One region of the Vibrio sp. JZG10 genome, then DNA from elsewhere that is predicted to be linked to it. Evidence: predicted binding sites of a transcription regulator. Region 1 holds the regulator's gene; each other region holds the start of a gene.
What was found. The regulator PurR, encoded in region 1, represses purine synthesis genes. The targets are predictions, from matches to a motif close to TNANGNAAACGTTTNCNTNA.
Positions count from the first base shown of each region.

Region 2: a site for PurR is predicted at 1,990-2,009, ahead of purL (phosphoribosylformylglycinamidine synthase). Genes of this name have one in related genera too.
Region 3: a site for PurR is predicted at 2,376-2,395, ahead of ACWYVB_RS01570 (phosphoribosylaminoimidazolesuccinocarboxamide synthase). Genes of this name have one in related genera too.

Region 1 is NZ_JBSUGE010000001.1:562,566-566,821, forward strand. It holds gene torR (two-component system response regulator TorR) at 1-8, opposite strand, end outside; gene torD (molecular chaperone TorD) at 275-922, shown strand; gene purR (HTH-type transcriptional repressor PurR) at 1,388-2,392, shown strand; cyclic di-GMP riboswitch class I at 2,678-2,767, shown strand; gene ACWYVB_RS02565 (TfoX/Sxy family DNA transformation protein) at 2,884-3,474, shown strand; gene ACWYVB_RS02570 (TVP38/TMEM64 family protein) at 3,590-4,256, shown strand, end outside.
Region 2 is NZ_JBSUGE010000015.1:99,508-103,763, reverse strand. It holds gene purL (phosphoribosylformylglycinamidine synthase) at 1-1,848, opposite strand, end outside; gene mltF (membrane-bound lytic murein transglycosylase MltF) at 2,148-3,725, shown strand.
Region 3 is NZ_JBSUGE010000001.1:336,225-340,480, reverse strand. It holds gene ACWYVB_RS01575 (alkaline phosphatase D family protein) at 1-1,076, shown strand, start outside; gene ACWYVB_RS01570 (phosphoribosylaminoimidazolesuccinocarboxamide synthase) at 1,156-2,259, opposite strand; gene ACWYVB_RS01565 (SulA-like leucine-rich domain-containing protein) at 2,463-2,855, opposite strand; gene ACWYVB_RS01560 (hypothetical protein) at 3,268-3,450, opposite strand; gene ACWYVB_RS01555 (J domain-containing protein) at 3,628-4,256, opposite strand, start outside.

The DNA of each region.
Region 1 (4,256 bases):
TAGCTCATTTACACCACTTTTCTGTCTTCTTATTATCCAAGACGTATTCTATTCATAACTAGTAACATTTCTAGTCATAGATACATTAAAAAGCAAGATTTAGCGTTTTTATTGATTCAAAACAAGCTTACCCATCGCTATTAATAAACGTTAATTTTTGACCATAAAACATAATAATTATAGTTACTGCTATTCATTTTAATTGATTACACTTAGGGGATATCCCTAATTGACTTTGTGATGCACAACTTGAAGCATCATTCAGGAGCCCAAGATGCAAGAAGTGAAAGCTTTTAATGAAAAACGCGCTGAAATTTACTGGTGGTTTTCGAGCTTGTTCGCAAAAGAGCTAACAGAGAAAGAGCTGGAAGCCTACCACAGTGTTGAAATTCGCAGTTTTCTAGCAGGTTTAGGTGAAAATGAGTCGCTGAAACCAGCCGTTGATAGCCTAGTTGATGCGCTAAACCGATTGCAAGATCGTGAAGACGCTCAATTGGAGCTTGCTGCTGACTTTTGTGAACTGTTTTTGAAGACAGAAAAATACGGCGCTCTTCCTTACGCATCGATGTACATCGGTGAATCAGGTTTGCTGAATGACAAGCCCGCCGAGGAAATGGAAAAGTTGATGGCAGAATTTGGCGTTCAAGTAGATGAAAATCTAAAAGAGCCAGCGGACCACTTAGCCGTTGAACTAGACTTTCTCGGCAACATGATCATCCGCTCAAACGAACTTGAGCAAGAAAAACACATGGAAGAAGCCTTCGTTAAACAAAACGACTTTATCCAGCAACAGTTGATGTCTTGGTTACCTCAGTTTGCAGACAAATGTAAACAATTCGACGAATTTGGGTTCTACTCGAGCGTCGCGAAACTATTAGTTGCATTTTGTAAACTAGACAGCGCTTACCTTCTTGGTGAATAATTGCCGCCTATTTTTAAGGAGCCCGCCTATCGGGCTTCCTGTATACCTGAAATAACTGAATGTAAGTAAGTTGGGTATATTATTCGTTTGCCTTAACTTAGCTCAAAGACGCTTGGTTATTTAGCAGTCAAAATGTGACTTCAAATACACAAATCTCTTGCTGAAAACATTGCTAGTCAGTCCACATAGGGCTAAAATGTGAGCGCAAACGATTAAATATGATTTATATGTAAACCGCTGAAATATAGCGGTTTTTGTGTTTTTTAACAGGTTGATGGCAATTTCTAATCAGATAGAAAAAAGATAAAATTCATCGACCGATGCTGCTACGTACCCTTTTGTCGTGCTTGGACCAACCGCTGCCGAAACACTTAGCGCCAACCTTAGATTGCTGGGTGTAAACCATTAGAGCATCAGGTACATCCAACACGACATATTTCAGTAGCTCGATACAGGACACCATTTATGGCCACTATAAAAGACGTTGCTCGCTTAGCCGGCGTTTCCACTACGACAGTTTCGCACGTTATCAATAAAACGCGTTTCGTTGCAGAAGCAACGCAAGAAAAAGTAATGAAAGCCGTGGACGAGTTGAATTACGCGCCAAGTGCTGTTGCACGCAGCCTAAAGTGCAACTCAACTCGTACGATTGGCATGTTAGTAACGCAGTCAACCAACCTATTCTTCTCAGAAGTGATTGACGGGGTTGAGAGCTACTGTTACCGCCAAGGCTACACTCTGATTCTGTGTAATACGGGTGGGATTTACGAAAAACAACGCGATTACATCCGTATGCTGGCTGAAAAACGTGTTGATGGCATCCTAGTGATGTGTTCTGACTTAACCGAAGAGCTTAAAGAGATGCTTGACCGTCATGCCGACATTCCTAAAGTGGTCATGGATTGGGGTCCAGAAAGCTCACAAGCGGACAAGATCATGGATAACTCAGAAGAAGGTGGCTACATCGCAACCAAACATCTGATCGACAATGGCCATACTGATATTGCTTGTCTAAGCGGTCACTTTGAAAAACTTGCTTGCCAAGAGCGCATTGCAGGTTTCCGTCGCGCGATGAGCGAAGCAAACCTAACTGTAAATGAAGATTGGATCCTTGAAGGTAACTTTGAATGTGATACGGCCGTATTAGTCGCAGATAAAATTACAGCAATGGACAAACGTCCGACAGCGGTATTCTGCTTTAACGACACAATGGCTCTGGGCCTAATGAGCCGCCTACAACAAAACGGCATCAAAGTTCCTGATGATATTTCAGTGATCGGCTACGACAACATCGAGCTTGCGGAATACTTCTCTCCACCGTTAACAACTATCCACCAACCTAAACGTCGTGTGGGTAAAAATGCGTTCGAGATCCTACTTGAGCGAATCAAAGATAAAGAACACGAAAAGCGAATTTTCGAAATGCGACCTGAGCTTGTAATTCGAAACACCGTGAAGAAAATGAACTAAAATTCGCCAAATATAACGATGTCAAATAAGCGCTCTAAAAGGGCGCTTATTTTTTATCTCTAAATAACTTTTCCCTGACTTAGGTTTGTTAGACAAAAAGCCTCGAATCTCTAAGTCTCTGTTTTATATGTAGGTAAATCACACTCCCTCACAACCTCGAGATCATCCCGCCTTATTCTCAAATATGCACAAACATGCGCTTGTCGACACTTTTTATTGAACCAAAATCACACTTTTACGGGTAAAACGTGATGTTAATTCAATATACGAAGTATGCTCACTCTGTCACGCACAGGGCAAACCATTCGAAAGGGTGGGACGCAAAGCCTCCGGCCTGAACCATAGTACTATATGGAAGGTAGCGGGGTTACCGATGGCAAGTGTGCAAGCGATGACTTTACCCTGTAATGACATTGCTTTTGCGCATGTTTGCTACTCTCTCGGACCTGACTTTTGGTGGCGTAATATTAATTACACCGAGATAACAAAACATGGATAAACCGATACTCAAAGACTCTATGAAGCTATTTGAGGCACTTGGTAATATCAAGTCGCGCTCAATGTTTGGTGGCTTCGGACTATTCGCTGATGAAACAATGTTTGCACTAGTTGTAAATAATCAGCTTCATATAAGAGCAGACCAACAAACTTCATCTGACTTCGAGAAACAAGGGCTAAAGCCTTACGTTTATAAAAAACGTGGCTTCCCAGTCGTTACAAAGTACTACGCAATTTCCAACGATTTATGGGAGTCTAGCGAACGCTTAATCGAAGTAGCTAACCAATCGTTGAAAAAGGCAAAGCTTGAAAAAGAACAGCAGGCAACTACAAAGCCTAATCGCTTAAAAGATTTGCCTAACTTACGACTGGCGACTGAACGCATGCTGAAAAAAGCAGGCATTGAGTCAGTAGAAAAACTGGAAGAGGAAGGTGCACTTAACGCTTATAAAGCGATAAGAGATACGCACTCTGCAACCGTCAACATTGAGCTGTTATGGGCACTAGAAGGGGCTATTAACGGTACTCATTGGAGCGTTGTACCTCAAGCTCGCCGAGATGAGTTGATGAACGGCCTCCAATAAAAGTCGGCCTTAAAAACTATCTTGTAAAACCGCAGTCTAATCTGCGGTTTTTTTGTGAAATTTTTTCGACTTTCCTTCTGTCTTATTACATATATCCCAAATTGGAATCATAAATATGAATAAGAAACTGATATTAGGCCTAATACTGGTCGCGATCATTATCTTTTTAGGCGTTAACTTTAGTCAGTATTTAACGTTGGAAAATGCAAAAGCCCAACAAGAAGCGCTGACCACATACATCGATCAGAACTTTGTTTTTTCGGCAGCTATTTACTTTTTTGCCTACATTGCAATTACCGCTTTTTCTATTCCTGGTGCTGCTGTGGTTACATTACTTGGTGCGGCTCTATTTGGTTTTTGGACGAGCTTATTACTGGTTTCTTTCGCCAGTACTGTGGGTGCAACGCTAGCATTTTTAAGCAGCCGATATTTGCTGCGTGACTGGGTACAAAACAAGTTCGGCAATAAGTTAATCGCAATTAACCAAGGTGTCGAAAAGGACGGTGCATTTTATCTATTTTCCTTGCGTCTCATTCCGGTATTCCCTTTCTTTCTTATCAACTTGTTGATGGGCTTAACGCCAATGTCTGTAGGTCGATTTTACCTTACTAGCCAAGTAGGTATGTTGCCAGGCACTGCAGTTTACTTAAACGCCGGTACTCAGCTAGCAACAATTGAAAGCCTGTCAGGCATTATTTCACCTGCGGTATTGGCCTCTTTTGCGTTACTGGGGCTGTTTCCAATCATCACTAAATGGGTTATGAATAAAGTAAGGCCAACAC
Region 2 (4,256 bases), on a different contig from region 1:
TGCGTCGCGGTGCATCTTCGGTGGCTTACCAAGCAGGATATCCATTGGCATATCGATTGGCGTATTGTCGAAGTGAGAATCTTCTAGCGTTAGATGACGCTCTTCTGTCGCCACACCCACCACTGCATATGGTGCGCGTTCACGCTTACAGATGGCATCGAATGCTTCCATGTTTTCTGGCGCTACCGCAAGAACGTAACGCTCCTGTGATTCATTACACCAAATTTCCAGAGGACTCATGCCCGGCTCATCGTTTGGTACATCACGTAACTGGAACTTACCGCCACGCTCACCGTCGTCGACAAGTTCAGGCAATGCGTTAGAGATACCGCCCGCGCCCACATCGTGGATAAATGCGATTGGGTTGTCGTCACCTAGCTGCCAACAACGGTCGATCACTTCCTGACAGCGACGCTCCATCTCTGGGTTTTCACGCTGTACTGAAGCAAAGTCCAGATCTTCTGCTGACTGACCAGATGCCATCGAAGACGCCGCACCACCACCAAGACCGATGTTCATTGCAGGACCACCAAGTACGATTAAGCTCGCACCCACTGGAATTTCTTTCTTCTGCACGTGTTCGTCACGAATGTTACCCATACCACCAGCAATCATGATTGGTTTGTGGTAACCACGGATTTCTTCACCCGCGTGAGAGGTCACTTTTTCTTCGTAAGTACGGAAGTAACCCAATAGATTTGGACGACCAAATTCGTTGTTGAATGCCGCGCCGCCTAGAGGACCTTCAAGCATGATGTCTAGCGCGTTAACAATACGACCTGGCTTGCCAAAGTCGGTTTCCCACGGCTGTTCAAAACCAGGAATACGTAAGTTAGAGGTTGTAAAACCAACCAGACCCGCTTTTGGCTTACCGCCGATACCCGTCGCACCTTCGTCACGGATCTCACCGCCTGAACCAGTCGATGCGCCCGGCCATGGAGAGATTGCCGTTGGGTGGTTGTGCGTCTCTACCTTCATCAAGATGTGTGCATCTTCATGGTGGTAAGTGTATTGACGAGATTTAGGGTCTGGGAAGAAACGACCCGCTTTAGAGCCCGTCATAACGGCCGCGTTGTCTTTGTATGCAGACAGCACATAGTCAGGTGTCGTTTCGAACGTGTTTTTGATCATTTTGAACAGAGACTTAGGTTGATCTACCCCGTCGATAGTCCAATCTGCGTTAAAAATTTTGTGGCGACAGTGCTCTGAGTTCGCCTGAGCAAACATCATCAATTCAATGTCGTTTGGGTTACGCCCAAGCTTAGTAAAGTTCTCTACTAAGTAATCAATTTCATCTTCTGCGAGTGCCAAGCCAAGGGAAACGTTTGCTTCTTCAAGCGCAAGACGACCGCCCGCTAAGATATCAACATGCGCTACTGGCTTAGGCTCTGCGACTGTAAACAGCGCTGACGCAGCTTCAAATTCTGTAAATACCGTTTCCATCATGCGGTCATGAATTAACGCTTTGACAGCGCCAACTTGAGCTTCTGATAGAACAACTGAAGATTCGACATAATAAGCCGTACCGCGCTCTAGACGTTTCACTTTATCCAAGCCACAGTTAACAGCGATATCGGTAGATTTAGAAGACCAAGGCGAGATAGTGCCTGGACGAGGCGTAACAAGAAGTAGAAGACCTTCTGGCTCATGCTCTTCGATGGTTGGGCCGTAAGTTATTAACTTTTCAAGTTTTTCTAACTCTTGGTCATCAAGATCAGACTTTAGATCGGCAAAGTGCATAAACTCGGCATAAATGCCAGTTACAGGCAGATCTTGTTCACGACAAAGTTCCAGTAGTTTATTAACACGAAACTCAGAAAGAGCTGGGGAGCCACGCAAAATTCTCATGTGCTTAGGTCTCTTATGCAATTGATTAAGGTGATATTGGAATAAATTCAGACACTTAAAATAAGCCCTGTCGAACCTATGCCGATTCCACCTCGTCATTGCGAGCGCATTATATAGCAATTGTTTTTGTGATGTAACACCAAAAGCAACCGTTTGCGTCATTTTTTTTGTCAAATTTGAATTACGACTAAAATGTCGATAAAACACACAATGTCACGCTATAAGTGTGTGATTCACTTTGCCCCATGAGCTCGCTTTGATATAAAGGCAAATAGAAATTTCCTAAGATGTACCTATTAATGCAAATAAGCCAGCTCAACCGACTCAAGCGCAGCGCTCTAATTTTTGTTTCTGTGCTACTACTCTCTGCCTGCCAGATTGAGTCGGAACCCAAAAGTGAATTCGAAAAAATTCAGGAACGTGGCGTGCTTCGTGTTGGCACGCTAAACAATCAGCTTTCCTATTATATTGGTCCCGATGGTCCCGCTGGGTTGGATTACGAATTGGCGCGTCAGTTTGCGGAGCAGCTCGGCGTCAAGCTCGAGATTAAGCCTGCCTTTCGCCAAGCCGAGCTTTTTCCTGCTCTTAAGAAAGGAGATATTGATCTCATCGCTACGGGCTTAAATCAAACGTCACAAGCGGTAAAACGCTTTAGACCTGGCCCTGCTTATTATTATGTAAGCCAACAAGTTGTGTATAAAAAGGGGCAACTTCGACCACGTGATATCGAACAGCTGATTGAATACCAAGCATCGAAAGACAGCGAATCTGACGAAGATACAAATGCAGGCGCGCAAACATTAAAGATCGTCGAACAATCGCAATATGTTCCGACCCTAACCGCATTAAAGAAGAAATACCCAGAGCTGCAGTTTGAAATTGTTGGCGATGCTGACACGAGAGACTTACTTAAATATGTATCCACTGGTGAGTTGCGTTTTACTGTGACTGACTCTGTGGAACTTTCCCTAGCTCAGCGCCTTTACCCCGATCTTGCGCTCGCGTTTGAACTTACAGAAGATCAACCAGTATCGTGGTTTACTCGACGCTCTGAAGACGAAAGTTTGTATGCGATGCTGATAGAGTTTTTCGGTAACATTAAACAATCAGGAGAACTGTCCACTCTCGAAGAGAAGTACATTGGTCATATTGAAGCATTTGACTACGTTGATACTCGCGCATTCATTCGAGCTCTGGATGACAAATTGCCTAAGTGGGCACCTTTATTCCAAAAGTACAGCGAAGAGTTCGACTGGCGCTTAATTGCAGCATTGGCGTATCAAGAATCACACTGGAAGCCAGCGGCAAAATCGCCAACAGGTGTTAGAGGGATGATGATGCTTACTCTGCCAACAGCGAAAAGCGTCGGGGTAACAAATCGTTTAGACCCTGAGCAATCTGTTCGTGGTGGTGTCGAGTACTTACGTCGCATTGTAGGTCGCGTGCCTGATAGCATCAACGAGCATGAAAAAATATGGTTTGCCCTGGCTTCATACAACATTGGCTACGGCCACATGATGGACGCACGGCGACTTACTAAAGCGCAAGGTGGCGATCCAAACGCTTGGGCAGATGTAAAAGACAGATTGCCTTTACTGCGTCAGAAGCGTTACTACAGTCAAACTCGCTATGGGTACGCCAGAGGTGATGAAGCGCGTAATTACGTAGAAAATATTCGACGTTATTACCAATCCATCATTGGTCATGTCAGCCAAAGACCAGCGATTGATGAGAATAGCGATGACTTGCAAGTTATCCCGCCGCTCAACCCTGACATTTTGATATCAGGAGCAGTAGAGACCGTTGTAGAGCAAATATCTGGCGCTTCTGACGTCACGGTTGAAGAAGACACCGAACAAGAAAGCCTTGAAGAATAGACCCGCGGTAAACTAAAAAATGACGAGCCCATGAGCTCGTCATTTTTGTTGAGTCCTAGCGAAAACTTATCTAGAATCCAAGACTCTGAGTGACACCAACCACACTCAACCATTCCTTTGGTTGGTCGCCTTTTTTTCACCGTTAGTTAAACTGATTGCTTTGTAACAGATTGCTTCGTAACCACACGGTTTAGCTCACTGATGAAGCGGCGCTTTCGGCTACACTCGGCCGAAGTAACGTCACTCCTATTATTAAGCATCGTATTGAAATTGTTTGCTGGCTCTGTGCAATAAGAACGTTTAAACCATACAACGTTTAGTGCGATTATCGAGCCTATTGCCAAGCATCGATGAGCCGCGCTTTACTGGTATAAGTCTTGTCTGCAGGAGGTTTTGAATATGAGAAAACGTAGAGTGCAGTCAAAGCGTTTAAATAACACAGTAGCTGCTATCCGACGTAAACGTAAACTGACATGTATGAAAAAGAAAGTAAGTTCACGTAATCGTGTTTTTGTACATTTAGTCAATCAC
Region 3 (4,256 bases), 230 kb from region 1:
GTATTACCTTAGATGATTACCGAAAACGGTATGCGCAATATCGCCAAGATGCTGATCTGCAAGCGTTACATGCGAGCCTACCAATGATTGCTGTCTGGGATGACCATGAGCTTGCAAATGATACTTGGAAAAATGGTGCGGAAAACCATCAAGAAGAGGAAGGCAGTTTTAATGATCGTCGTGCAGCTGCGGCTGCCGCGTGGACAGAATGGTTGCCCGTTCGTGAAAACACTTTCTCAAACATGCTGATTTACCGTCAGTTTTCGTTTGGAAGTTTAGTCAATTTGATGATGCTCGATACGCGACTTGTGGGGCGTGATAAACCGTTGGATTACTTCTCGCTCAGCTCTCCAACGATGGAAGCGATTGGCGGTTTAGTTGCTCAGTCGCGCAGTGAAGACCGAGAGCTGTTAGGCGCTGACCAACTCGCTTGGCTGATGGATGCGTTCAGTACGCACGACGCAACTTGGAATGTGCTAGGGCAACAAGTGTTAATGTCTCGTATGGAGTTGCCAAGTTCGGTTATGGCCGCGATGTTTCAATTGTTTACTGCCACTGAAGAACAAAAAACAGAGGCGTTATTAGCAGTAAACTCTGCGATTACGGGTTACCTCTCTGACCCAAGTTCAGATACCATTTCTCTCCCGTATAACCTAGATGCATGGGATGGTTACTACGTTGAGCGAGAGAAAGTTTATCAACTGGCCAAAGCCAGCAGTGGTAACTTTGTCTGCTTGGCAGGAGATACGCACAACGCATGGGCAAGTGAGCTTAAAGACGTATCTAAGCATCTTATCGGGGTAGAGTTTGCAACTAGCTCGGTGAGTTCCCCTGGGCTAGAGGCCTACCTAGCGTTAGATCCTGTTGCGATCGCTCAAATGGAATACACGTTGCCGCACTTAGTGTCAGAATTACAGTGGGCAGATATCAAACAGCGTGGCTTTATGCGCGTTACTTTTACGCCCGACAAGGCAGAGTCGACTTGGTATTTCGTATCAACGATTAAAGACAAAACATATCAGGTGACGACCAAGTCAGCCTCCACAACAGATGGCACTACGTTAAATATCGGCTAAACTGAGCCTAATACGAAAAAAGTCCGCAGGCTATTGCGGACTTTTTATTGGAAAGCGTTTAGCTAATCTAGCGACAGTTCTAGTCAATCAATCCGTATTCTTTGCTCAGAACTTCGATGATTTCCGCTTTCGGATTCTCACTCAAATGAATCGGCTTTCCTGTAATCTTCTCGGCAATACCAATGTAGGTGCTCGAAATCGCCATCAAAGATTCGACGGGTAAAGCATTATCACGAGCGAGTGCTTCGCGCTCTGGCATACGTTCTTTGTTTAGCAAGATATCTGGGTCAGGGAAGTGGTTAAGTAGGAACTGGCGGAAACCTTCTTTTGAGTTCTCTACGATGTGACCTGCTTGGTACTCTTTAGCATCCCATATACGAGACGAGTCTGGTGTACCCACTTCATCCATGTAAATCAGCTTTTCATTGCCAGCAGCATCATGAACATAACCAAATTCGAATTTGGTATCGACAAAGATTTGGTCGATTTCTTCTAACGCTTGGCTGATAACGTTAAAGCCTTCTTTCAGCAGTTTTTCGTAGAGTGCGATATCGTCGGCACTTGAGAAGTTAAATGCTTCGTAGTTGTCTACGATGCTTTGACGAGTAATATTCACGTCATCCGCCTCTGGCACACCGGGAATGCCTTTTAGAATGCCTTTTGTGGATGGGGTCATGAGCAACTCTGGCAGTGCTTTGTCTTTTTCTAACCCTTCAGGAAGTTGGATTCCACAAAACTCGCGCTCGCCATTTGCGTAAGCGCGCCACATCGAACCCGTGATGTATTTGCGGCAGATGGCTTCGATTTTTACCGGTTTGGCTTTTTGTACAATCCAAACAAAAGGGTGAGGAATGTCTAGAGTATGGCTATCTGCTAAGCCATTTTCTTTGAACAGTTTGAACCAGTGATTAGAAATCGCATTAAGCGCAGCCCCTTTACCTGGGACACCATTAAGACCACCTTCAGCATGCCAAATACAATCGAATGCAGAGATTCGGTCACTAATCACCATGATAGCCAAAGGCGCATCAGGAGCGACATCGTATCCTTTTTCTTTGATCAGTCGGGCGCTGTCTTCTTCAGTTAACCAGTAAACTGAACGAACTTTTCCGCTATGAACGGGTTTATGGGTGCGAATTGGCAGGTCGTCATTGACGGCAAGTACTTGATTAGCAAGGCTCATTGCGACATTCCTATCATCTTAATCAAACGTCAGAAAGAGAAGATATTCAGCAAAATGTGGGCGCTGAATAAATCGAATGTGGGCATCATACCAGAACTATTTTAACTCGCCAGAGAAAAAGCAAACGTTTGCTTGTTTTCTTTAATACAAAAAAAGCCCCCTTAAAAAGGAGGCGAGATGCAGGATGGATAACGTCGAACTTATTAGTGGTACTTATTAACTCTGCCTTCGACGAAAAAAACCTCACACTGATAGCGCTGCGCCATGTCGCGCAACATAGATTGATTCATAAGTGCAATTTTATTTGATGCAACAACAGCACTGGCATTGCCTGATCGGATGGCTTTGATCACGATCTCGACTTCTGAAAGCTGTTGAGAAGGCTTCATTTGAATCACGTTTCTACAGCAAATATTAGAAGCAGTGAGTTGTTCAAAGTCAGGGCGAGGGCAGTCTGCTGTAAACAAAATCCATTGTTTCTGCTGCGATAAAACAGCCAGCTTAGATAGAAGCTGATCCGAAACGGCCATGGGCTGAGTTGCTTGTGCCAATACGTTGTAACGAGAGTATGTATGAGATTGACTTTGTAACTGCATCTTACTGTTCCTTTATACATGCTGTATGTGTATACAGTAGTTTGTTTTGGCAACCTGATCAACCCGTTTCTCAAAAGCTATTTGCGGTTTTTTGAGAAGAAAATAAAAAGATTATATTTTAAGTGTTTGAATTTATTTGATTATTTTTCATTTCTGATATGTCTAACATCAATTTAAAAATGTGAGATGAGTAGCAAATTGGACGAGATACATACAGGGGTTCACTACTGTATATACAGGTGTTGTTTCACGGACAGTGGTTTGTATACAGTAGGAGAGGGGCTGATAACCGATGCGACATGCTATGTAGGATAGGAGGGAATACGAGATAGAGATTGGAAATAGGCTTGGGCGATCAAAAAAGCGCCTTAAAAGGCGCCTTTGAAAATCAGTTCCGTTGATTCCGTCTTGCTTAGCTCGCTCGTTGCAATCGTTCGCGCATTTGCAATTCGCCTTGGTTAAATAGGCGCACGTCGATTTTTGCCATGTCGTAACAAGCTTTACATGAGTAATGGTGCTTGCCATCTAAATAATCGTGACGAGTTACAAGACTAGGTTTTTTACACCAATCACAGGTGCCTTCTTCAGTGAACATTGATTTTCTCCCCACCTAGATTAATTTGAGTCGTTAGGTGTTATTTTGCGCTGAGCATTATGGCATAAAAGCGAGACTTAAGTTAAATGTCTGTTAATTTGTTTGAGAGGGAGATCGATTGCGGCGCTTGATTATATAGGTCTAAAAGCATGCTAGCCAAAGTATCTTGACCTGTTTTTACTGTTTTGTAACATTTTGTGAGACAAGCTTAAAGGCATGATTGAGTCGCTTCATTTCTTCTTCACTGCCTCTTGTGTCCGGATGATAAAGCTTTGATAGCTGTCTATAGCGTAGCTTTATTGCTTGTAAATCAGGGATGTGTTGTGGTGTGTAGCCAAACATGGCGCATGCGACGCTTAGCTTATGGTTCTCTGCCTGGGTTTTGGATTTCTTAAATTCTTTGAATACTTTCTCTAGCTGGCGTTTCAGTTGCTTGTTCGTAAACTCTAGCTCTTTAACTTTTGCCGCCATTCGCTGATTTTGGCTTTCCTCTTTGGCTTCACGCGCTTTTCTATTCTGCTTATGTTTCTTGATTACGAAGAAGCTTAAGCCGCTGATGATGAGTATCGCCGCTAGCCAGATCAGCCATAAAAACTGCGAGTATTCTACCTTGGGGTTTGCAACTGTGCTTTTCTCTTCTTGTGTTTGTTCAGCCTTTTTATCGAGCGACTTTATTTGCGAGACTTGTTTAGCTCGCAGTTGGTTGAAGCGCTGCTCTAACAGTTGATTATATGCTTGTTCTGCTGCTGGATTATGCTGAGAAGCCATTTGATACAAGGCTTCAGTCAATTGAGAAGTTGTGACCT